DNA from 3 places in the Nocardia sp. NPDC058058 genome. Region 1 is predicted to be linked to each of the others. Evidence: riboswitches for the same ligand, from Rfam matches in the RefSeq annotation. Region 1 holds a riboswitch; each other region holds the start of a gene.
The links. Region 1 has a riboswitch for cobalamin ahead of glyA (serine hydroxymethyltransferase). Riboswitches for the same ligand answer to the same signal wherever they lie in the genome.
Positions count from the first base shown of each region.

Region 2: it holds a riboswitch for cobalamin, as region 1 does, so the genes downstream of both, metE (5-methyltetrahydropteroyltriglutamate--homocysteine S-methyltransferase) here and glyA (serine hydroxymethyltransferase) in region 1, are expected to answer to the same signal.
Region 3: it holds a riboswitch for cobalamin, as region 1 does, so the genes downstream of both, ACFVUS_RS06200 (CbtB domain-containing protein) here and glyA (serine hydroxymethyltransferase) in region 1, are expected to answer to the same signal.

Region 1 covers NZ_JBHVSA010000001.1:161,620-168,910, reverse strand. Annotated here, with positions in the region: gene uca (urea carboxylase) at 1-175, shown strand, start outside; gene atzF (allophanate hydrolase) at 172-1,896, shown strand; gene glyA (serine hydroxymethyltransferase) at 1,930-3,231, opposite strand; cobalamin riboswitch at 3,367-3,556, opposite strand; gene ACFVUS_RS00785 (ABC transporter ATP-binding protein) at 3,664-4,425, opposite strand; gene ACFVUS_RS00780 (FecCD family ABC transporter permease) at 4,422-5,444, opposite strand; gene ACFVUS_RS00775 (ABC transporter substrate-binding protein) at 5,441-6,493, opposite strand; gene ACFVUS_RS00770 (methylenetetrahydrofolate reductase) at 6,583-7,291, opposite strand, start outside.
Region 2 covers NZ_JBHVSA010000003.1:1,544,873-1,552,163, forward strand. Annotated here, with positions in the region: gene ACFVUS_RS31010 (CGNR zinc finger domain-containing protein) at 1-178, shown strand, start outside; gene ACFVUS_RS31015 (TetR/AcrR family transcriptional regulator) at 201-845, opposite strand; gene ACFVUS_RS31020 (ABC transporter ATP-binding protein) at 856-2,595, opposite strand; gene ACFVUS_RS31025 (ABC transporter ATP-binding protein) at 2,592-4,400, opposite strand; cobalamin riboswitch at 4,620-4,858, shown strand; gene metE (5-methyltetrahydropteroyltriglutamate--homocysteine S-methyltransferase) at 4,998-7,262, shown strand.
Region 3 covers NZ_JBHVSA010000001.1:1,335,644-1,342,934, reverse strand. Annotated here, with positions in the region: gene ACFVUS_RS06230 (AMP-binding protein) at 1-448, opposite strand, end outside; gene ACFVUS_RS06225 (hypothetical protein) at 1,025-1,360, shown strand; gene ACFVUS_RS06220 (FAD-dependent oxidoreductase) at 1,365-2,891, opposite strand; gene ACFVUS_RS06215 (hypothetical protein) at 3,085-3,315, shown strand; gene ACFVUS_RS06210 (hypothetical protein) at 3,316-4,485, opposite strand; gene ACFVUS_RS06205 (hypothetical protein) at 4,526-4,915, shown strand; cobalamin riboswitch at 4,981-5,121, shown strand; gene ACFVUS_RS06200 (CbtB domain-containing protein) at 5,161-5,376, shown strand; gene ACFVUS_RS06195 (CbtA family protein) at 5,398-6,246, shown strand; gene ACFVUS_RS06190 (histidine phosphatase family protein) at 6,243-6,812, shown strand; gene ACFVUS_RS06185 (alpha/beta fold hydrolase) at 6,814-7,291, opposite strand, start outside.

The DNA of each region.
Region 1 (7,291 bases):
TATCGAACCCGGCGCGCGATTGACCGCGGGTGATCCCGTGGCGGTCCTCGAGGCGATGAAACTCGAACTGCCCGTGCCCAGTCCGGCCACCGGCACCGTGCTGCGGGTGCTCGTCACCCCCGGCGCCACCGTGGAACCCGGAACCCCACTAGCCGTGATCGGAGTGACCGAATGAACGCACCCCAGACCGAGGCCACCATCCCCTCGCCCACCGCACGCGTCGCCGCGGCCTTTGCGCGCATAGCCGCGGCCGATCGGCCCGAAGTGTGGATCACCTTGCGCGAGTTCGACGATGTGCACGCCGAGGCGGCGGCGATCGAACAGCGCCTCGCCGACGGTGCGACGCTGCCGCTGGCGGGAATGCTCGTCGCGGTCAAGGACAATGTGGACGTCGCGGGTCTGCCGACCACCGCCGGCTGCCCCGAATACGCCTACTCCCCTGCCGAAACCGCTTCCGCCATAGCGCGTTTGGTCGCGGCGGGGGCGATCATGCTCGGTAAGACCAATCTCGACCAGTTCGCCACCGGGCTGGTCGGGACGCGTAGCCCCCACGGTGCGGTTCGCAACGCGCATCATCCCGAGCTGATCTCGGGCGGCTCCAGTTCCGGATCCGCGGTCGCGGTCGCACTCGGTATCGCCGATATCGGAATCGGCACGGACACAGCCGGTTCCGGGCGGGTACCGGCCGCATTCCACGACCTCGTCGGCATCAAAGCCACGCTCGGGATCATCCCCGCGCACGGGGTGGTCCCGGCCTGCGCGGACTACGATGCCGTTACCGTCTTCGCCGCCACCCTGGACCTGGCCACCCGGGCGGCGGCGGTCATGGCGGGTGCGGAGCGGCGTGATCCGCGCAGTCGAAGCTGGCCCGCCGATGTGCGATTCGCGGCTCCCCAGGTGCCGCGACTGGCCGTCCCCGTACCCGCGAACCTCGATGCGCTCAGCCCCGAATACCGGGAGGCCTTCGACAGGTCGGTGTGCACCGCGCTCGAGGCCGGATGCAAGATCGAGGCGGTCGATATCGCGCCGCTGCTCGAGGCCGCGCTGCTGCTCTACGATGGTGCGATCGTCGCCGAACGCTACGCCGCCGTCGGCGCATTCCTCGATACCGCGCCGGCCGGAGCCGATCCGACCGTGGCGGCAATCATTTCGGCCGCGGCCGCAACGACCGGCCCGGGTTTCGCCGACGATCTGAACACCCTCGCGCACGCCCGCGCCTTCGCGGCGGAACTGCTCGAGCCTTTCGACGCCCTGCTGCTGCCGACCACCACCGAGCATCCCACCCTCGCGGCGGTCCGGGCCGATCCGATCGGAATCAACCGGCGGCTGGGCACATTCACCAATTTCTGCAATCTGGTGGATCTGGCCGCGGTGGCGATTCCGGGGGCCGCGACCGCCACGGGATACCCGTTCGGGGTGATGATCGTCGTGCCCGCCTTCGCCGATCAGGTCGCCGTCGATATCGCGGCGCGACTGCAAAACATCGACACCGCACCGCTTCTCGTCGATCGCGGCGTCGATCTCGCCGTCTTCGGGGCGCATCTGCGCGATCAGCCGCTGCACTGGCAGCTGGAGGAACTCGGCGCGCGGTTCGCCGGAGCCATTCGCACCACCGACGCGTACCGGCTCACGGCCATGGCCACCACGCCGCCGAAGCCCGGCGTGGTGCGCACCGAACCCGGTGCGGGAGCGCCTATTCCGGGCGAGCTGTACCGGCTGTCCGAGGCCGCGCTCGGCCGCTTCCTGGCCGCGCTGCCCGCCCCGATGGCGCTCACCGCGATCGAACTGGAGGACGGCCGTGGCGTCATAGGTTTCACCGCGACCCATGACGCCACCGCCACCGCCGTCGACATCACCGAATACGGTGGCTGGCGAGCGTATTTGAGCGCTCGATAGTCGGCCGCGACGGGCCGGAGACGCTGCGCCGGATCAGAGCAGTCGCCAGTCCTCCAGCCCGTCGTACAGCGGCACCTCGCGCGCCAGCTTGGTGACCCGGTCACGCAGCGCCTCGATATCGGAGCCGCCCGCCAGCGCGGTGGCGATGATATCGGCGACCTCGGTGAACTCGGCATCGCCGAATCCGCGGGTGGCCAGCGCGGCGGTGCCGATGCGCAGGCCCGAGGTGACCATGGGCGGGCGCGGATCGAACGGAACGGCATTGCGGTTCACCGTGATTCCGATCTCGTGCAGCAGATCCTCACCCTGCTGGCCGTCGAGCTGGGAGTCCCGCAGATCGACCAGCACCAGGTGCACATCGGTACCGCCGGTGAGCACGCTGATGCCCTGGGCCGCGACATCGCTGCCGGTGAGCCGCTCGGCGAGAATCTTCGCACCCGAGAGCGTGCGCTCCTGCCGGTCCCGGAACTCCGCACCCGCCGCGATCTTGAACGACACCGCCTTGGCCGCGATGGCGTGCATGAGCGGCCCGCCCTGCTGCCCCGGGAACACCGCCGAATTCAGCTTCTTGGCGAATTCCTGCTTGGCCAGGATCAAGCCCGAACGCGGACCGCCCAGGGTCTTGTGCACGGTCGAGGAGACGATATCGGCGTGCGGCACCGGCGAGGGATGCAATCCCGCGGCGACCAGTCCGGCGAAGTGCGCCATATCGACCCACAGGTACGCGCCGACCTCATCGGCGATCTCACGGAAGGCCGCGAAATCCTGCTGCCGGGGATAGGCCGACCAGCCCGCCACGATCACCTTCGGCGAGGTGTTGCGTGCGATCTTGCGCACCTCGTCCATATCGATGCGATGGTCCCGCTTGCTCACGCCGTAGGCGCTCACCCGATACAGCTTGCCGGAGAAGTTCAATCGCATACCGTGCGTCAGATGCCCGCCGTGCGCCAGATCCAGGCCGAGCAACCGCTCCCCCGGATTCATCAGTGCCATCAGCACCGCGGCATTGGCCTGCGCACCCGAATGCGGTTGCACATTCGCGAATTCCGCGCCGAACAGCTCCTTGGCGCGTTCGCGGGCCAGGGTTTCCACCACATCGACGTGTTCACAGCCGCCGTAGTAGCGGCGGCCGGGATAGCCCTCGGCGTATTTGTTGGTCAGCACACTGCCCTGGGCCTGCAATACCGCGCGCGGCACGAAGTTCTCCGAGGCGATCATCTCGAGGGTGTCGCGTTCGCGGGCCAGCTCGCCCGCCATGGCGGCGGCCAGCTCCGGATCGAGCTCACCGAGCGGCTGGGTATTGACCGAGGCGGTGCGGGGATGGGAAGCAACCACTGGCGTACTCCGTTGGCTAGCAAGGGGATAGCCGACGCCCTCGGGCACGCACACCGGCGACGGTCCGGCTCCCGCACGCGGGCGGCCCGGAGGTCGGTGCTGCGCCCAGTCCACGAGGCGGCGACCGCCGGATACGGCGCATCCGGCACAGCGGGCAGGTCTTCGGACTCACAGGCACCGGCCCTGATTCGGCCGACCTACCGGCCGTCGCTTCCCGGGCTGTCGGTAGCCCAGTGCGTGTGACGGCGTTCGTTCCTGCTCACCGCTGCGGGACAGTCCCGGATTCCCACCGGGTTCCCTCTTCGCCCGCAGGCTCGTCACCGTGCGGGGCTTCGACGCCGGGGATCGATCCGGGGGCTCCCGATATCGCGATCACCGGCGAACCAGCTGCGTACGAAGCATACGATGCGCGCGCGGCCGGGCGCGATCCGGTCAGTCGCGCAGGAAGCGCACGGAAGTATCGCCCGCGGCCGTGGTTTCGACGCGGCAGCGGACCCGATAGACCTCGGCGATGAGGTCCTCGGTCAGCACCTGGGCCGGGGTGCCGGTCGCCACCACGCGCCCCTGCCGCAGCACCACCAGCACATCGCAGAACATGGCCGCGAGGTTCAGATCGTGCAGCGCCAGGATCGCGGTCACCGGCAGTGCGCGAACCAGGGTCAGGATCTCCAGCTGATGGGCGATATCGAGATGATTGGTCGGCTCGTCGAGCAGCAGTTCGCGGGGCTCCTGCGCCAGTGCGCTCGCGATCAGCGCGCGCTGACGCTCACCGCCGGAGAGCGTATGCCAGCGCTGGGATGCCTTGTCCGCCAAGCCCGCCGCGGTGAGCGCGGCATCGATGGCCGCGGTGTCCGCGCCCGGATCGCCGCCGAACCAGCCACGATGCGGGATCCGGCCGAGCCGCACCACATCGTGCACGGTGAGATCGAGATCGGTATCGGCGTGCTGGCCGACCAGCGCGATCCGGCGCGCGAGCTGCCGCCGCGGAATCGATTGCAGGTCATCGTCATCGAGCCGGACGCGGCCGGAGTCGGCGCGGTCCAGGCCCGACATGAGCCGCAGTAGTGAGGATTTGCCCGAGCCATTGGGGCCGAGCAGGCCCACCGTGGTACCCGGTTCGGGGTCGAGGGTGACGCCGTCCAGCACCAGACGACCCGAGCGGGTCCAGCAGACCTCGAGTGCGCGCAGGGTCATGCCGGCTGCCTGCGCCGCCGGGCCAGCAGTACCGCGAAGGCGGGCACGCCGAGCAGTGCGGTGACCACGCCGACCGGAATCTCCCTGGCGCCGAACGCGCTGCGCGCGAAGGTATCGGCCCACACCATGAAGACCGCGCCGATCACAACCGTCACCGGCAGCAACCGGGAATGACCGGGGCCGACCAGGAAGCGGGCGATATGCGGCAGCACCAGGCCCACGAAACCGATCGCTCCGGCCGCGCTCACCAGCGCCGCCGTCACCAGCGCGGTGACCAGCAGCAGCACCATCCGGGTGCGGCCCACCGCGACACCGAGCGCGGCGGCGGCATCGGATCCGAAGGCGAACGCGTCCAGAGCCGGTGCGTACCACAGGCATACGAGGCCGCCGAGCCCGAATACCGTGGCCGCCAACGCCACATCGGTCCAGGTAGCACCCGACAGCGAACCCAGCAGCCAGAACAGCACGCCGCGGGTCTGTTCGGCATTGGCCGAGGACAGCACGATCAGCGAGGTCAATGCCGAAAACAATTGGGTGCAGGCCACACCCGCGAGCACCACCCGGTCCGGGGTGCCGCCCGCACCGTAGGCCAGCGCCAGCATCACCGCGAAGGACAGCACCGCGCCCAGGAACGCACCGCCGGACAGCGTCAGTACCCCGGCCCCGACGCCGAGCACCGCCACCAGCACCGCGCCGGTGGACGCACCGGAGGACACACCCAGGACGAACGGATCGGCGAGCGGATTGCGCAGCAGCGATTGCAGAATCGCGCCGCAGAGCGCGAGCCCGGCCCCGCACAGCGCCGCCAGCAGGGCGCGCGGCAGCCGCAGCTGCCAGACGATGCCGTCGGCCAGACGACCGGCCGAGAACGTGCCCAGCCCGAGATGCCGGCCGATGATGCCGTACACCTCGCGCAGTGAGACGTTCGCCGGGCCGATGGACACCGTCACGGCGATCGAGACAACCAGCAGTGCAACCGAACCCAGGCAGATCGCGGTGGCGCGCCGGGCCGGGGTCAACGCGCCGTGGCCAGACCGGTCGCCAGCTTCTCGATGGCGTCGATCTCGCGAATGCCCGGATCCAGTTCCGAACCGGTCATCACCACGTAGTGCTTACCCTGCACCGCGCGCATTCGATTGGTGGCCGGATTCGATTCCAGGAAGGCGATTTTCGTGGTCAGCGCATCACCCTCGATGCGTTTGCGGCTCAGGTCCGCGAGCACCAGTACATCGGGATCGCTCGCGACGACCGCCTCCCAATTGATCTCGGGCCAGTCCTCGCGCTGATCGACGAAGACATTGCGCGCGCCGACCTCCTTGGCGTAAAGGCCCGGGGCGGAACAGCATCCGGCCATATAGGGGGTTTTGACGCCGGAGAACCAGAAGGCGACGGTCGGCTCGGAACCATCGCGCGATCCCGTCGCGGCGCGCAACCGGCCGCGCAGCTGATCGACCAGCTGCGCGCCCCGCTCCTGCACATCGAAGATCCGAGCCAGTTCGGTGATCTCCTGGAACAGCGTGTCGATGCCGAGCGGCGCTGTGCGGGTGACGGTTTCACCGTCGACCTTCGCGCCGGTGCAGACCGCCGGTGACTGATAGGTGGGAATGCCCAGCTGTGCGAACCGCGATCGTTCGGCCACCACGGCCGAGGTGAAGGTGTGCGCGCTGGCCGAGGTCACCAGATCGGGCTCCTTGGCCAGCACCGCCTCGAAGGACGGATCGTTATCGGCCAGCCGGGGCACCTTGGCGTTATCGGCCGCCAGTGCCGGGAGCACCGGATCGAACCAGGTCGAGGTGCCGACCATGCGATCGGCCAGGCCCAGCGACAGCAGGACCTCGGTGGAGGCCTGATACAGCGCCGCGGCGCGCGTGGGCGCCTTGTCGAAGGTGACCTTGACGCCGCAGTTGTCGAGGGTGAACGGATAGCCGGTGCGCCCGGGACGGTCCGGGGAGCCGCCGTCCCCGGCCGTCGTCGCATCCGAGGAAGTACCGCAGCCGGTGATACCGGCAACGAGACAGCCAATCATTCCGAACACAGCCAGAAGCCGCATCGATCGCGTCGTCTTCATGAAATGCACCGTACCAATCGGAATCTTATGGAAACTCCGGCGCGGTATGCGAGCGGAGCGAATATTCAGCGACCGAACAGGTTTCGATGTCATGCGCTCAGCGGCGCGGCGGTGACGTGATAGCCGAGGTTGTTCAGCACCTCGCGCGTCGCCTTGGCGAAATTGAGGGTGATGAAATGCAGGCAGGGCGCGCCCTCGTCGATGAGCCGCTGCGCGATCTCGGTGGCGATCTCGATGCCCGCCGCGCGCACGGCGGCCCGATCCTCCTCCGGACCGGTGCCCGCGGCGCGGCGCAGACGCTCGGAGATCGCGGCCGGGAGCGCGCGGCCGCTGAGCTCTTCCGCGCGCGCGACCGTGCGCAGCGAGGTGATCGGCATCAGTTCGGGGATAATGGGTTTCGCGCCCTGCACCGGGTCGAAGGCGGCCATGCGATCACGCAAGCGCAGGTAGTGCTCGGGATCGAAGAACATCTGAGTGATCGAATAGTCCGCTCCGGCACGGAGTTTCGCGGCCAGGAAGGCGGAGTCGGTCTCCAGGTCCGGGGAACGGTGATGGCCCTGCGGGAACGAGGCGACACCGACATTGAAATCGCCGAGATCGCGCACCAGGCGCACCAATTCCTCGGCGTACTCCAGACCCTCCGGATGCTTGCGCCAGTCGCCGAGCGGATCACCCGGCGGATCTCCGCGCAGCACAAGGATATTGCGGATTCCGCAGTCGGCGTAGGAGCCGACCAGCGCCCGCAGTTCGGCCACGCTGTGGCCCACCGCGGTCAGATGCGCGACCGGGAGCAGCGTG
Region 2 (7,291 bases), on a different contig from region 1:
CATCATCTCGGGCGAGCGAGACGGAAAACTGGCGCTGTGCGCCTCACCGACCTGCCGCGCCGCCTTCTTCGACACCAGTCAAAGCCGAACCCGCCGATGGTGTGACATGAACACGTGCGGAAATCGGCAGAAGAAGGCACGTTTGCACCAGCGCACCCACCCCGCACCGGGGGACTGATCGCCTGAACTCGCCGCCGAATTCAGGCGGTGCCGCGGCGGTGTTCGAGGCCGTCGAGCATGACGGCGATCTTGTCGTCGAGCCAGCCGCGCCCGCGCCACACCGAATCGTCGTCGAGGGCTTGGGTCAGGAGTTCGCCCTCGGTGAGGGTGGTGCGGTAGGCGTCGCGGACGGTGCGCCCGTCGAAGGGGGTGTCCAGGTTGCTCATCATGGTGAAGGTGGTCAGGGTCAGATCGGACAGGAAGTCCAGGGCCAGGACCGCGTCGCGGACGGTGAAACCCTGCGCGACCAGGCCGCGCGCCAGGCGTTCGAGCAGATGAACCCCGCCCGGCGGGGTGCCGGGGATGGATAGGACAGCGGTGGCGAAACCCGGGTGGCGTTCGAACACCTGCCACATGCGGTCGGCCAGGGCGGTGAGCATCTCGCGCCACGGTTCGGTGCCGTGCGGCCAGTCGATATCGGCGATGGCCTGGGCCATGGCGGCGCGGACCAGGCTGTCGCGGTCGGGGAAGTAGCGGTAGAGCGCGGAATGCGCGACGCCCAACCGACGCGCCACCGAGGGCATGCTCAGGGTGTTGAGGTCTTCGGCCAGGGCGGCCGCGATGATGTCGCTCTCGGACAGCGACCGCGGCCGGCCTGTGCGTTTACCGGGGCGGGCTGAAGACATTGGCCCCAGGTTACCGGCCCGCGGCGAGCCTCCATCCGGCGGCACGCTCGCGTTCGGTCCAGAAATCGCGGTAGCGGCCGTCGCGCGCGAGAAGCTCTGTGTGGGTTCCGGTTTCGGCGACGTGCCCCTGCGCGTCGAGGACGATGATGCGGTCGGCGCTGGTGACAGTGGAGAGCTGGTGCGCGATCACCAGCAGGGTCGACCGCGAGCGCAGGGCCCCGAGCGCGGCACGCACATAGGTTTCGTTCTCCGGGTCGAGCGCCGCGGTCGCCTCGTCCAGCAGCACCACCTGTGCGTCCTTGAGCAGGGCGCGCGCGATCGACACGCGTTGGCGTTCACCGCCGGACAGCGCGGAACCGGCTTCGCCCACCCGGGTATTCCAGCCGTCGGGCAGGCGGCGCACGATCTCCTCGACCCCGGCCATGCGCGCCGCGGCATGCAGTTGCTCATCGGTGGCGTCCTCGCGCCCGACGCGGATATTGGCTTCGAGGGTGTCATCGAACAGGTACACATCCTGGAACACCAGGGCGAGCTGGCCCATCAGCTCCGCGGTGCTCTGATCGCGCACATCCACACCGCCGACCCGGACCACACCGGAGTCCACATCGTAGAAGCGCGCGATGAGCCGGGTGACGGTGGTTTTACCCGAGCCGGACGGGCCGACCAGCGCGGTCAATGTGCCGGGCGCGAGCTGGAATGAAATATCCTGTAGCACAGGGGTTTCCGACGTATACCCGAAGCGCACGTGATCGAATTCGACCGTTCCCGGTGTCACCGCGGCTGTGGCCGAGTCCGGTTCGGGCAGTGGGGATTCCGCGAGCACCGCGGCCATACGGCCCAGTTCGGCGCGCGCCATGCGGACCGCGCCGCCGAGTTCACCGACTTCGCTCAGTGGCTGCACGAAACGCGCGGTGACACCCAGCAGTGCGATCAGCTCGATCGCCCCGAGATCACCGCGCAACGCCAGCACGGTCCCGGCCACGATCAACGCGGTGAAGGTGAGCTGTAGCGCCACCCCGGTGGCGACGGCGCCGACCACCGCGGCCCACATGGTCGCTCGGCCCGCGCTGCGCTGGGCTTCGATGGCGTCGTCGAGGGGTTCGTACGGCCGGGAGGTGCGCCCGAACGCACGCAGCACCGGCTGGCAGCGCGCGTATTCGAGCACCCGGTTACCCGCGCGCACCGCCGCGTGATGGGCGATCTCGTCGGCATCGGCGAGCAGGCGCGCGGACCAGCGCGCCGCCAGCCAGATCAGCGGCGCGCACACCAGCAGTACCGCGCCCAGGCGCCAGTCCAGCACCAGCAGGCACAGCACGATCGTGGCGGGTGTGGCGACCCCGGTCACCACCGGGGTGAGCAGATGCGCCGCCGCACCGGATACCGAAAGTGTTCCCTTGGAGGCGATTTGGGCGGCGCGACCGACGGTGTCGGGTCCGAACCAGCCCAGCGGCAGCTTGACCAGATGATCACCCACCCGCAGGTGCATGGTGCGCAGCAGCGTCAGCGCGACCTCGAATCCGGCCATGGCCTGGCGATAGTGCGCCAGGCAGCACAGTGCCGCGCACGCGGCCGCACCGGCCAGCCAGCGCCAGGCGGTGCCGTAGTCACCGCTGTGCAGCGCGCGGGCGATCGGCAGCAGGAACACCACCGAGAGTCCTTGCAGCACACCGTATCCGATGGCCCAGGACAGGAAGGTTCGTAGTTTGCCGCGATGGGGGCGGCCCAGGATGGCGGCGAGATCGGCGATCACAGGTGGTCTCCTCCGAGGTGATGGTGGCGCCACATGCGGGCGTACAGCCCTGCGGCGGCGAGCAATTGGTCATGGGTGCCCTGTTCGGCGATGCGACCGCGATCGAGTACCACGATCTGGTCCGCGCCCACGATGGTGTCCAGGCGATGCGCGATCACCAGCAGCGTGCGCCCGACCGCGAGCGCGGACAGCGCCTGCTGGATATCGGCCTCGGATTCGGGGTCCGCGTGCGCGGTCGCCTCATCGAGCACCAGGATCGGGGTATCGGCCAGCAGGGCGCGTGCGATCGACACCCGTTGCGCCTCACCGCCGGACAGCAGCGCGTCCACGCCCACGACCGAGTCGTAGCCGCGCGGCAACCCCTGCACTCGCTCGTCCACGCAGGCCGCGCGGGCCGCGGCGCGTACCTGTTCCAGGCTCGCCTCGGGTCGTGCGAGCCGAATATTGTCCAGCACCGACACACTCAGCAGTTGGACTTCCTGAAGAACGAAACCCACCTGCCGGTACAGGGTTTCGGGTGCGATCTCGCGCACGTCGACCCCGCCGATGCGCACGGCTCCCGCATCGGGGTCGTGAAAGCGCGGCAGCAATGTCGCCAGTGTCGATTTGCCCGAGCCCGAGGCACCCACCAGCGCGGTGATGGTGCCCGGGCGCAGCGTCAGTTCGATCTCGCTCAGCGCCGGGGTGCGCTCGTCGTAGGCGAAGGACACGGAGTCGAAAACCACTTCGTGCCCAACGGGTTCCAGGGCTCGGTCCGGGGTGGGCAGGGGCGGAGTGTTCAGTAGTGCCGAGAGCCGTCCCGCCGCCGCGGCGGCCTCGCGGCGCGCCTGCATCCCGAACCCGAGGGTGATCACCGTGGCGGGCAATGCCATCGCCACCAGCGTCGCGGTGAGGGCGTCGATCACCGACACCCAGCCCGCCTGCACCATGGCGATACCGCCGATCAGGTTCACCACCAGCACCACCGGTGCGCTGAGCACCATCGACCCGATCGCCTCGGTGCGCAGCATCGGGCGCACCCATCCGGCATAGAATTCACCGAAATCGATTGCCGCGTCCCGGAATCGCGAATGCGCCTGCCCGGTGCGCCCGTAGGCTTTGACCACCGAGATCCCGTTGACGAACTCCACGATGGTGGCGCTGATGCGGGCGATGCCGGTGTTCATCTCGCGCATCTTCTCCGCCATGCCGCGGGTCATGAACCCGTACAGCACCGCGTAGATCGGCAGCGCCAGCACCGCCAACAGCGCCAGCCGCCAGTCGATCCAGATGACATAGCCCAGTGCGAATAGCGGAGTCGCCACTGCCGCAAGGGTTTCCACATCCCGGTGTGCGACCAGATAGTGCAGATCGTCGATATCGTTCTGGGCGGCCTTGCGCACCAGCCCCGAGGAATTGCGGCTGAACCATCCCAGCGGCAGGGTGCCCAGCACCGCCACGATCCGCCGCCGCAGCAGCGCCTGTAGCCGTACGTCGGCGAAGTGCGTGATCATCAGCGCCGCTCCGCCGAATCCCGCGCGCACCCCGAGCGCGATCACGGTGCACCACACCACGATCCAGGCGCGATGCTCATCGACGGCCGCATCGGTCAGCAGTGTCTTGCCGAGTTCGGCGATGGCCACATAGGGCGCGATCGTCGCCGCCGACGCCACCACCTGTAACCCCATGGCCAGCCGGGTACGTCCACGCACCGGTGCCACCAACTCGGCGAGGGCCTGTTTGTCCGCCGCGGCCGCATCCCGCGCACCTTCGGGCTCGACATCGATCTCGGGCAACAACTCTGACGGTTCCAACGTCTTGGTCACGAAGGAAGGCTAACCTAACAGAGACAGGCTGTCACTAACTACGTGCGGCGATCGAACAGCCCGCTCGATGCTCTCGCCGCCCGCGATTCCGCCCGCCCGGCAGGTCCACTCCATGGGATGGACCAGCCCCGCCTTTCGCTATCCCATCTGTTTTCGCTATATTCGCCTCCGCAGCTGGTTCGCCGGAGGTGGAGTCGAGGAGCCCCTGACCCCAACCCGACGGCGTCGAAGCCCGCAGGTGCGTTCGCGCGCCGACGGGTGAGAGGGAACCCGGTGAGAATCCGGGACTGTCCCGCAGCGGTGAGTGGGAACGACAGCCGTCATTCGCACTGGGCGCCGGAAGTATGCCTGGGAAGCGACGGTCAGTAGGACCAGCCCCGGGCCACGAGCGCCGGGGCCGACCCCATCGGGGTCGATGCCCACGAGTCCGAAGACCTGCCCGCTGTGCCGGATACGCCGTATCCGGCGGTCGTCGCCTCGTGGATTGGGCGTTGCGCCGAGTGGACCCGGGCACGGGAACGATGCTGCTATGGGCTCCATTGGTGTGCGTTCGGTATGGGCGGCGGTCACTGGCTGCTGAACCATGGAGTTCATTCGATGTCGAACCCTGAAAACACCTTCACCGCAACAGTGCTGGGGCTGCCGCGTATCGGTCCGAACCGGGAGCTCAAGAAGGCGATCGAAGCGTACTGGGCCGGGCGCACCGACGCCGCGACCCTGCACGAGGTCGCCCGCGAACTGCGCACCGCCGCGCTCACCTCCGCCCGTGACGCCGGGCTGGATTCGGTTCCGGTGGGCACGTTCTCGTACTACGACCAGGTGCTCGATACCGCGGTCCTGCTGGGCGCGCTGCCCGAGCGGGTCTCCGGTATCGCCGACGAGCTGGATCGGTACTTCGCCGCCGCGCGCGGCAATGCCGAGGTCGCGCCGCTGGAAATGACCAAGTGGTTCGACACCAACTACCACTACCTGGTGCCCGAGCTGTCAGCGAGCACGCAGTTCTCGCTGCATCCGGACAAGCCCCTGGCCGAGCTGAAAGAGGCACTGGCGCTGGATATTCCGGCCCGGCCGGTGGTGGTCGGACCGATCACCTTCCTGAAGCTGGCCAAGTCGGTCGACGGCAGCGATCTGCTCGACCTGCTGCCGAGCCTGCTGCCGCTGTACGAGCGTCTGCTCGAGCTGCTGGCAGAGGCGGGTGCGAGCTGGGTGCAGATCGATGAGCCGAGCCTGGTCACCGATCTGTCCGAGGCCGAACTGAGCGCGGTGCGCAGCACCTACCAGCGGCTTTCCGAGGTGAGCGCGCGCCCGCAGCTGTTGGTGGCCACCTACTTCGGTCGCCTCGGTGCGGCGCTGCCCGCACTCGCCGACACCGGCATCGAGGCCATCGCGCTCGACCTGGTCGCCGGTGGGGACGCCGATGTGGCTGCGGCACAGTCGATCACGGACAAGCTGATCGTGGCGGGCGTGGTGGACGGCCACAACATCTGGCGGATCGATCCCGATCACGCGCTGCCCCGGTTGACCGGCCTGCGCGCGGCGGGTGTGCGGGTGGCGGTGTCGAGTTCGTGCTCGCTGCTGCATGTTCCGTACAGCCTGGCTCCCGAAACCGACCTCGATGAGCGGCTGCGTGGCTGGCTGGCGTTCGGCGCGGAGAAGATCGCCGAAATCCGGGTGCTGGCAACCGCTCTCACCGACGGTGAGGCCGCGGTCGCCGCTGAACTCGACATCGCGCGCGCCGCGGTGGCGGACCGTAAAGCCGATCCCCGCCTACGGGTCGAGTCGGTGCGCGAGCGTCTGGCCGGTCTGGACACCGGCGCGAGCAGCCGCACCCCGGCCGATGAGCGGCGCGTGCTGCAGCAGGAGCGGTTGAACCTGCCGCTGCTGCCGACCACCACCATCGGCTCCTACCCGCAGACCTCTCGCATCCGGATCGCACGCGCCGAACTGCGCAAGGGCGAGATCGACCAGGCCGAGTACGACGAGCGCATGCGCGCCGAGATCGCCGAAGTCATTGCGCTGCAAGAGGAAATCGGACTCGACGTGCTGGTGCACGGCGAACCCGAGCGCAACGACATGGTGCAGTACTTCGCCGAACAGCTCGACGGTTTCGCCGCGACGATCAACGGCTGGGTGCAGTCCTACGGAACGCGTTGCGTGCGCCCGCCGATCGTGTACGGCGACGTGGTGCGGCCGCAGGTGATGACCGTGCAGTGGATCACCTACGCGCAGTCGCTGACCAGCAAGCCCGTCAAGGGCATGCTGACCGGACCGGTCACCATCCTGGCCTGGTCGTTCATTCGCGATGACCAGCCGCTGGCCGACACCGCCCGCCAGATCGCCCTGGCGATCCGGGACGAGACCGTCGATCTGGAGACCGCCGGCATCGGCATCATCCAGGTGGACGAGCCCGCCCTGCGCGAGCTGCTGCCGCTGCGCAAGGCCGATCAGGCCGCGTACCTGGACTGGGCGGTGGACGCGTTCCGGCTCTCGACCGCGGGCGTGGCCGACGCCACCCAAATCCACACGCACCTGTGCTATTCGGAGTTCGGTGAGGTTATCGGAGCCATCGCGGGCCTCGATGCCGACGTCACCTCGATCGAGGCCGCTCGTTCGCACATGGAGGTCCTCGATGACCTCAATGCCGCGGGCTTCGACCTGGGCGTGGGACCGGGTGTCTACGACATCCACTCCCCGCGCGTGCCCGGCACCGAGGAAATCGAGAAGTCGCTCGCCCTGGCACTCAAAGCCGTTCCCGCCGAACGGCTCTGGGTCAACCCGGACTGCGGCCTCAAAACCCGCCGCACCGACGAGGTGACCGCCTCGCTGCGCAACCTGGTCGCGGCGGCGCAGTCGCTGCGCTGATCGTTCGAGCGCGGCACTGACGAACGGCC
Region 3 (7,291 bases), 1.2 Mb from region 1:
CGATCCAATCCTCCAGCAGTTCATGGCGTCCGGTCGGCCGCGCGAGCCCCGCATCCCAGCCACCGGCGGCCAGCAGTTCGGCGGGCATCGCGATTTCCACGATGCGCGCCGCGGTGCCCGTCAGTTCGCGCGCCGCCTCCGCCACCGGAACGAATTCGGTATGGGCGAAGATCAACCGGACCTTGGCGTCGGTAAGCACATGGGCGACCTCACCCGCGGTCCACCGGGTATTGATCGGTAGCGGATTCCCGCCGGTCGCCGCGATACCGACGGAGACCTCCAGGAACTCGATGTCATTGCGTGCCATCACCACACATTTGTCACCGCGCCCGATCCCGGCGGCCACCAGCGCCGCTCCGAGCCGTCCGGCCCGTGCCAGGGCATCGGGCTGGGTACGCACCCGATCTCCGCAGATGATGGTGGCGATTTCCGGCGAAGCAGCGGTCATACCGCGTAAGTCTGCCACCGCCAAGATCTTTCGCGTATCGCGTTTCGAGCACCTGCGCCGATGCCGGGCACCGATCCCGCGCAGTGGACAACGGCCCGGAAGCCGAGGGGGCTTCCGGGCCGTCTCTTGCTCCGGACACCAGCACCTTGGAGCCGACGTCCCGGTGGGCACCGCCGGACAGGCATCCACATCGCCGGAGCCGTCTGCGTGGGCCACGGCGACGCGAAGTGCCTTCCCTGCACAGTGCGCGCTTCGGTGCGCCGCGCCATGCCCGGAGCAGACCGGAAGTACGAATCACCGCCGGTCACACTGAGTCTCACCGACATATTCGCCCACGTCGAACCGGGGAAAGCCGCTGGCACTGCGGGTCTGCGAGTTGGCACACCCGGTCGGTCGTCGGCGCGCCGCCCCGACTCGCCGGAACGCCTGGTCTACGGTGCTGACGCCCCACCCGCGCCACCCGGACCTGCGCGAACCTCGGTACCCCGTTTACACGCCGGTCCAGCGGATATTGCCCCGGTAGCAATGCCGCTGAATTTTCAGCATGAACGCCACCGAACTCACGATGGAGGACCCATGCGATTCCGACCGATGCGCGCTGCGGCCGCGGGCGCGCCCGTCGCGGCGCTACTGCTGACCGGCCTGCTGATCACCGGCTGTGACCAGGCGAAAGAAGCGGTGAACAAGGGCGGCGACACCCCGTGCAGCGAATTCGTCGCCCAGGATTCGGATAAGCAGCACGTCACGGTGCGCAAATACCTGGAGAAGGACACCGAGATCAGCTCGACGCCCAGCCCGGACTCGATCGACGGCGCCATCACCGCCATCGGGCTCATGTGCAAGGCGCAGGCAAATCCGGACACCCCGATCCGGAACGCCGATCTGACCGGGATTCTGGTGCCGAAGAAGTAGCCGGTTACAGCCGCGGGCCGGGCAACCGGTTCGCGGCGTCCAGCGGCGGAGCCAGCGGGCGCAACGGGTGCGTGGCGGGTCCGTCCAGCAGGGTCCCATCGGGCGCGAATCGCGACCCGTGCAGCGGGCAGTCCCAGGACAGCGCGGCATCGTTCCAGCACAGGATGCCACCCAGGTGCGGGCACACCGCCGAGATCTCGGTGGTGACGCCGTCCACGGTCGAGATCGCGGTGGGGGCGACGCCGTGCCGTTCCACCCGGCCCTGACCCTCGGCGGGAATCGCGTCCCGGCCCGAACCCAGCGCATGCCGCCAACCCGAGAGAAGCCGTTGCGCCACAGTGGCATTGGCCGCGACCGCGGTCGGCAGTGACCGCAATTCCGAGGTGCGCCAGCTCGCCAGTGTGCCCGCCCAGGCCGGTGGTTTGCCGGTGATGCGGCCCGTCAGCGCGAGTGCCGCCGCGACGCCATTGGTCAAGCCCCACTTGGCATATCCGGTGGCGACCAGAATGCGATCGCGGCCCGGCAGCAGCGGGCCGACATAGGGGAGTTCATCGATGGGCAGATAGTCCTGCGCGGACCAACTGTGCAGCGGTTCAGCGTCCGGGAACCAGCGCCGGGTCCATTCGATCAATTCCGTCGCGTGGTGCCGAGGTGAGCGAGCCCGGCCGACGGTGTGACCGTGGCCGCCGACCAGCAGCACATCGCCATCCGGTGTGGGCGCGTACCGCAGCGAACGGGTCGGGCTGCCCGCGCTGATGATCATCTGCTTGGGTAGCGGCTCGGACAGGCGGAACGCGGTGAGATAGGAGCGTTGCGCGACCAGCCGGGCGAAGAAACCGCCGCGGTCGAGAATCGGTGTGCCGGTGGCGATCACCACGGTCCGGGCGGTGAGCTCGCCGTGCTCGGTCTCCACGATCAGATCATCGCCGTCGCCCTCGCGCACATCGTGCACCAGCGTCGATTCGAAGATCGGGGTGGTGTGCGCCTCGATCGCCAGGGCCAGCGCCGCCAGCAACGCGGCCGGATCCAGCTGGGCCTGATCGGGCAGGGATACCGCGTCGTGCACCGGAAACGGCACCTCCAGCGCGCCGGAGGTCACCGGCAGCCCCGCGAGCCGCAGCGCCTCCAATTCCTTTCGCACCGCCTTCTTTTCGGCGAACGTCTGCGCGTAGGTGACCGCGTCCTCCCGCTGCACCGGTAGTGCGTGTTCCTCGCAGAATCGCAATAACCACTGCTGCGCTTCACCATTGGCCTCGAGGTAATCGAGCAGCGCGCGATCACCGTGGCGGCGGCGAATGCGCTGGGCGCGGGTGCCCTGCAACAAACTGACCTTTCCGGTGGAGGACCCGCTGGTCGAATCGCCGATGCGGCGGGCCTCGACCACGGCCACCTCCGCACCGCTCTCCGCCAGCAGCAGCGCGGTCGCCAAACCGGTGATGCCCGCGCCGATCACGACGGTATCGAAACGCGATCCGGGCGTCAGCCGCAGTCGTGCGGGCGCGTCGGCGTTCTTCAACCACAGTGAAGTCATGCTCCGGCTATAGCCGGACGGTCCGCGCTCAAACAGTGGAAAAACCGCGCCGATACGGGGGATTGAGTTCGCGGCGAGCGGGTATTGCGGCGATTAGCGCAGCACGTAGGAATTGACCGATTCGAAAGATGAACCGGCACTACATGATTCACCCTGGAGTTGGACAATGAGAAGCTATCCGAACGATCGCCCGATGGTCCGCGGCCGCAGCGGCCTGGCCGGAATCGGCACCTTCCTGGTGCTGGTGTGGCTGGTCATCGGCGCCGTCGCCGCCGGACAGCGGCACTACTTCGACGACGCGCCGACCAACTGTGCCGGCACCTCCACCATCGCGGTCACCATCCTCGCCGGACCGCTCAACTACATGGGCGTGAATCCCAAGATCGACGACTGCAACGTCGACGTGCCGCAGCCCAGCCAGTAATCAATAGCGGTCCCGGTCGCCGTGCGGATCGCACAACCAACCGGCCGGGCCACGCGGATTCGCACACCAGGCATCGAAATCGATTGGCGCTATGCAGTTTCCATTCGATGCCTGGTGTAGCGCGTCCCGCAGCGTATGCATGGCAGCGAGATACAGCTCCATCATCGGAGTGTCGGGCCCGGAGCTCTTGACCAGCAGTTCGAGTCGCAACTCGGCCGGGGGATGAGTTCTGAAGCAGTGCGCGTGTTCCCGGATCGCCTCGAGTGCGATCGGCAGCGGGACGGTCGACGGGATCGCCGTCGAGCGCTCCAGCACGCCCAGGTAGGCCGTCGCCACCGCGCACGCGGCGGCTGCCACCGGGCGAACGAGTTCGGGGACCCCACCGCAGACGATTGTGCGGGCGAATCGATCCGCGCTCAATTCCTCGGCCCAATCCTCGCGCACCTGCGCGGGCAGGTCCGGCCAGATCCGATCGATCATCGCTCGAATCCCCGGTGTCGCCGTCAGCCGCCCCAGTCGGAACAGCGCGTGCGCCAACTCGTGCCCGATCAGAAATCGCTCGCCGAACCACAGCAGTTTGCCGAAAGCCGGTGCGCCGTTGTACCTGCCGTGCCCCGCCGCCGGCAGATCCGAGCGCTCGAACCCGCGCGCTGGTTGCCGGAACGCCCAGAGCAATCGAGCTGCCGCGCGCACCGTGCCCGGTCCGGGCGCGTCCACGAAGACCCGTCCCGGCGCTTCACCGATGAGGGTCATCGCGTGCCGCAGCATATCGGCGAACATGAGCAGCATCGCGCCGTCAAGGAAGACGACCACGCCCTCACCCCGATACGGGGTGCTCGTGCCGTGCGCGCGGCCGCTGCGGCCGGTCTCGACCACCACGCAGTCGCGCAGCGTCCGCGCCAACTCCGGGCGTTCGTGCTCGATTTCGTCCAGAAATGCGGACACGAGCAGTTCCAGCGCCTCCGGTAAACCGAATTGCGAGCGATTCGCCAGCTCGCCGACCCGCAGCGGAACTCCGAGCAGTGCGCATTCCTGCGCCAAATCCCGATCGGACAGCGGCGACGCCGGTGGCCAGGCCCAGCCGCGATCGGAGATCAGCCGGGCCGCCCGCGCACGCAGCGATTCGGGCTGACAGCCGGGCGAATCGGCTTCCGATCCGGCCTCGATCACGGAATAATTCTCTATCATCGCCGACCGCCCGGAGCCCGATATGACAGCGGAACAAGTATTCAATGTCGAAGTGCGCGCGGGTGACCGCGACTTAGCCGAAGAGCTCGGCCAGTGGCTGGAGAAGTCCGGGGTCGAGGAGGTCAGCGTCACCCGCGAACGCGGCATGATCGATCTGCAAGCCCTGGAATACCTCATCTCCGCGACCCTGGTCGAACTGTCCGTACTGGCCCGGCTCGGCTTCTGGATTCGCGAAAAGACGCACTGCCGCACCGTTTACGACGCACGCGCCAAAACGGTACTGACGGAAATGGATTGCCGGATACGGGACGGCAAGATCGTGGTCATCACCAAGAAAGGCGCGACCGTCTACGAACCGGGGACACCGGTCGATCTGAACAAGATCCTCGGCGACGCACTCGGATCCGCCTGAGCGCTACCAGGAAATTCACAGGTATCGATAGCCTGCCGATAGCCATTTCACCGTGCGCGACCACGTTTGACCTGCGCGCACGCGGTTTCGTATCGTTGAGGAACGATGCCTCGAGGAATCCGGTGCAACTCCGGAACGGTCGCGCCACTGTGAACTCCCGCCCGCCGGGAGCGAGTCAGACCCTCGCATCGCGTTCAAATCACCGACGGGGACGCGCACAATCCCCACGAACTCGAGGAGTCATCGTGGCAACCTCATACGTCCCGCGTTCCGGTCTCGGCACCGGATCCCTGGCCCTGCCCACCACCGCGCTCTGGCTGGCCGGCACCGCCATCCTGGCCCTGCTGGCGATCTACTTCATCGGGATCGACCAGGGCGCGGTATCGATCTTCGGCAGCGATATGCATGTGCACGAGTTCGTGCACGACGGCCGTCATTTCCTCGGATTCCCCTGCCACTAGCCCGGGAATCGAGACAGCACAATGGAAAAGCGAATCATCGGCCGAGGCGTCCTGCTGGGCGGACTCGGCGGACTGCTGGCGTTCGCGTTCGCGCGCATCCTGGCCGAACCCATTATCGGCCGCGCCATCGACTACGAGACCGGGCGCGATGACGCCCAGATGGCCCTGGACAAGGCCGCCGGACATCCCATGGCCGATATGGCCGATACCGAATTGTTCACCCGCACCGAACAGGCCAATGTCGGAATCGGATTCGGCATGGTCGTCTTCGGTCTCGCGCTGGGCGCACTGTTCGCGGTCGTCTACTACCTGGCGCTGCGCCGGGCCGGGAACATCGGCCCGCGCAATCTCGCACTGCTCGTCGCGGGCGGAATGTTCCTGACGCTGTACGCGGTTCCGTTCCTGAAGTATCCGGCCAACCCGCCCTCCATCGGGCATCCGGACACCATCAAGGAACGCACCGCGCTGTACGTGGCGATGATCGTGATCACCGGGGTGGCGTTGCTGGCCGCGGTCTGGCTCGGTCGCAAACTCGCCGCGCGACTGGGCAATTGGACCGCGACCATCGCGGCCGGGGCCTCGTTCGTGGTGGTCATGGCCGTGGTCATGCTGATCCTGCCGCCACTGGGGCACCTGTCGGCGAACAAGTCCTTCGGCGACTTCGACACCGAGACACCGCAACCGCTCACCGATCCCACCGGCAAGATCGTCTATCCGGGCTTCCCGGCCGACGACCTGTATCACTTCCGGCTGTATTCCTTTGCCGCACAATTGATCATGTGGGCGGTCATCGGAGTCGGCTTCGCCTGGCTGGCCCCGCGCCTGCTCGGCGAGCGCGCCACCGAAACCAGCACGCCCGCGGCGGCATGAGCGCGGTCACCCGGCTCACGCTGATCACGCACGCGATCACCGATGCCACGCAGAGCGCCAGTTTTCCGCTGGACGAACCACTCAACGCCCTCGGTGATCGCATGATCGGAAAGGTCGGCGCGGTACCCGCCGCCGACCGCACCGTGACCTATCACGCACCCGAAATCCGTACCGGCCAAACCGCATCCGCGCTCGGGCTGACCGGAACCCCGGAGCCCGCCCTGCGCGATCTGGACCACGGTGACTGGTCCGGTCGCAGCATGGACGCCATCGCGCCCGAACAGCTGATGCCCTGGCTCACCGATCCCGAATACCGTGCGCACGGCGGTGAATCGATCACCGATCTCATCGAGCGCACCCGGGCGTGGCTCGACACCCTCGCGGGTCGCGGCGAGCACATCACCGCCATCACCCATCCCGCCCTGGTGCGCGCCGCCGTCCTGTGCGCATTGGCCGCTCCCGCACAATCGTTCTGGCGCATAGATATTCCGCCGCTCACCGCCACCACGTTGCACCACCGCGCCCCGGCCTGGACCCTGCGCGCCACCGCCCTGCCGCTGACCTGAGTCAGCGCAGACAGAGCGAATCCAGGATCTCTGCCGCGTAATCGATGAAGAGCAGATGGCCCGCACCCGAGACCAGATGCAGATCGGTATGCGGGAGCAGGGTCGCGAGCCGCCGGCTCTCCGAACAGGGCAGGTTCGAATCGGCGTCCCCGTGCCAAATCTGCACGGGGGCCGCGATATCGGCGAGATCGAAGCCCCAGGGTTTGCCGAACAGGGAACGCAGATCGGTGGCGAAACCGCGCGGCCCCTGCCGGAACGCCTCGGCGAGATTGGCCGCCATCTTGGCCGCGAGTTCGGGATCGGCGGCCACCCGTTCCTGATCCACCCGAGCCATCTGCGAAATCAGGGTGTCGATACCCCCGCGCTTGCGCACGGCCTTCTCCAGTTGGGCGGCCGCGGGGCCGGTGAGGAACGGAAAGCGTTGCAGCATGGCCAGACTCCGGCGGCGCTTACGAGCCGCCGCGTCCAGATCGCCGTCC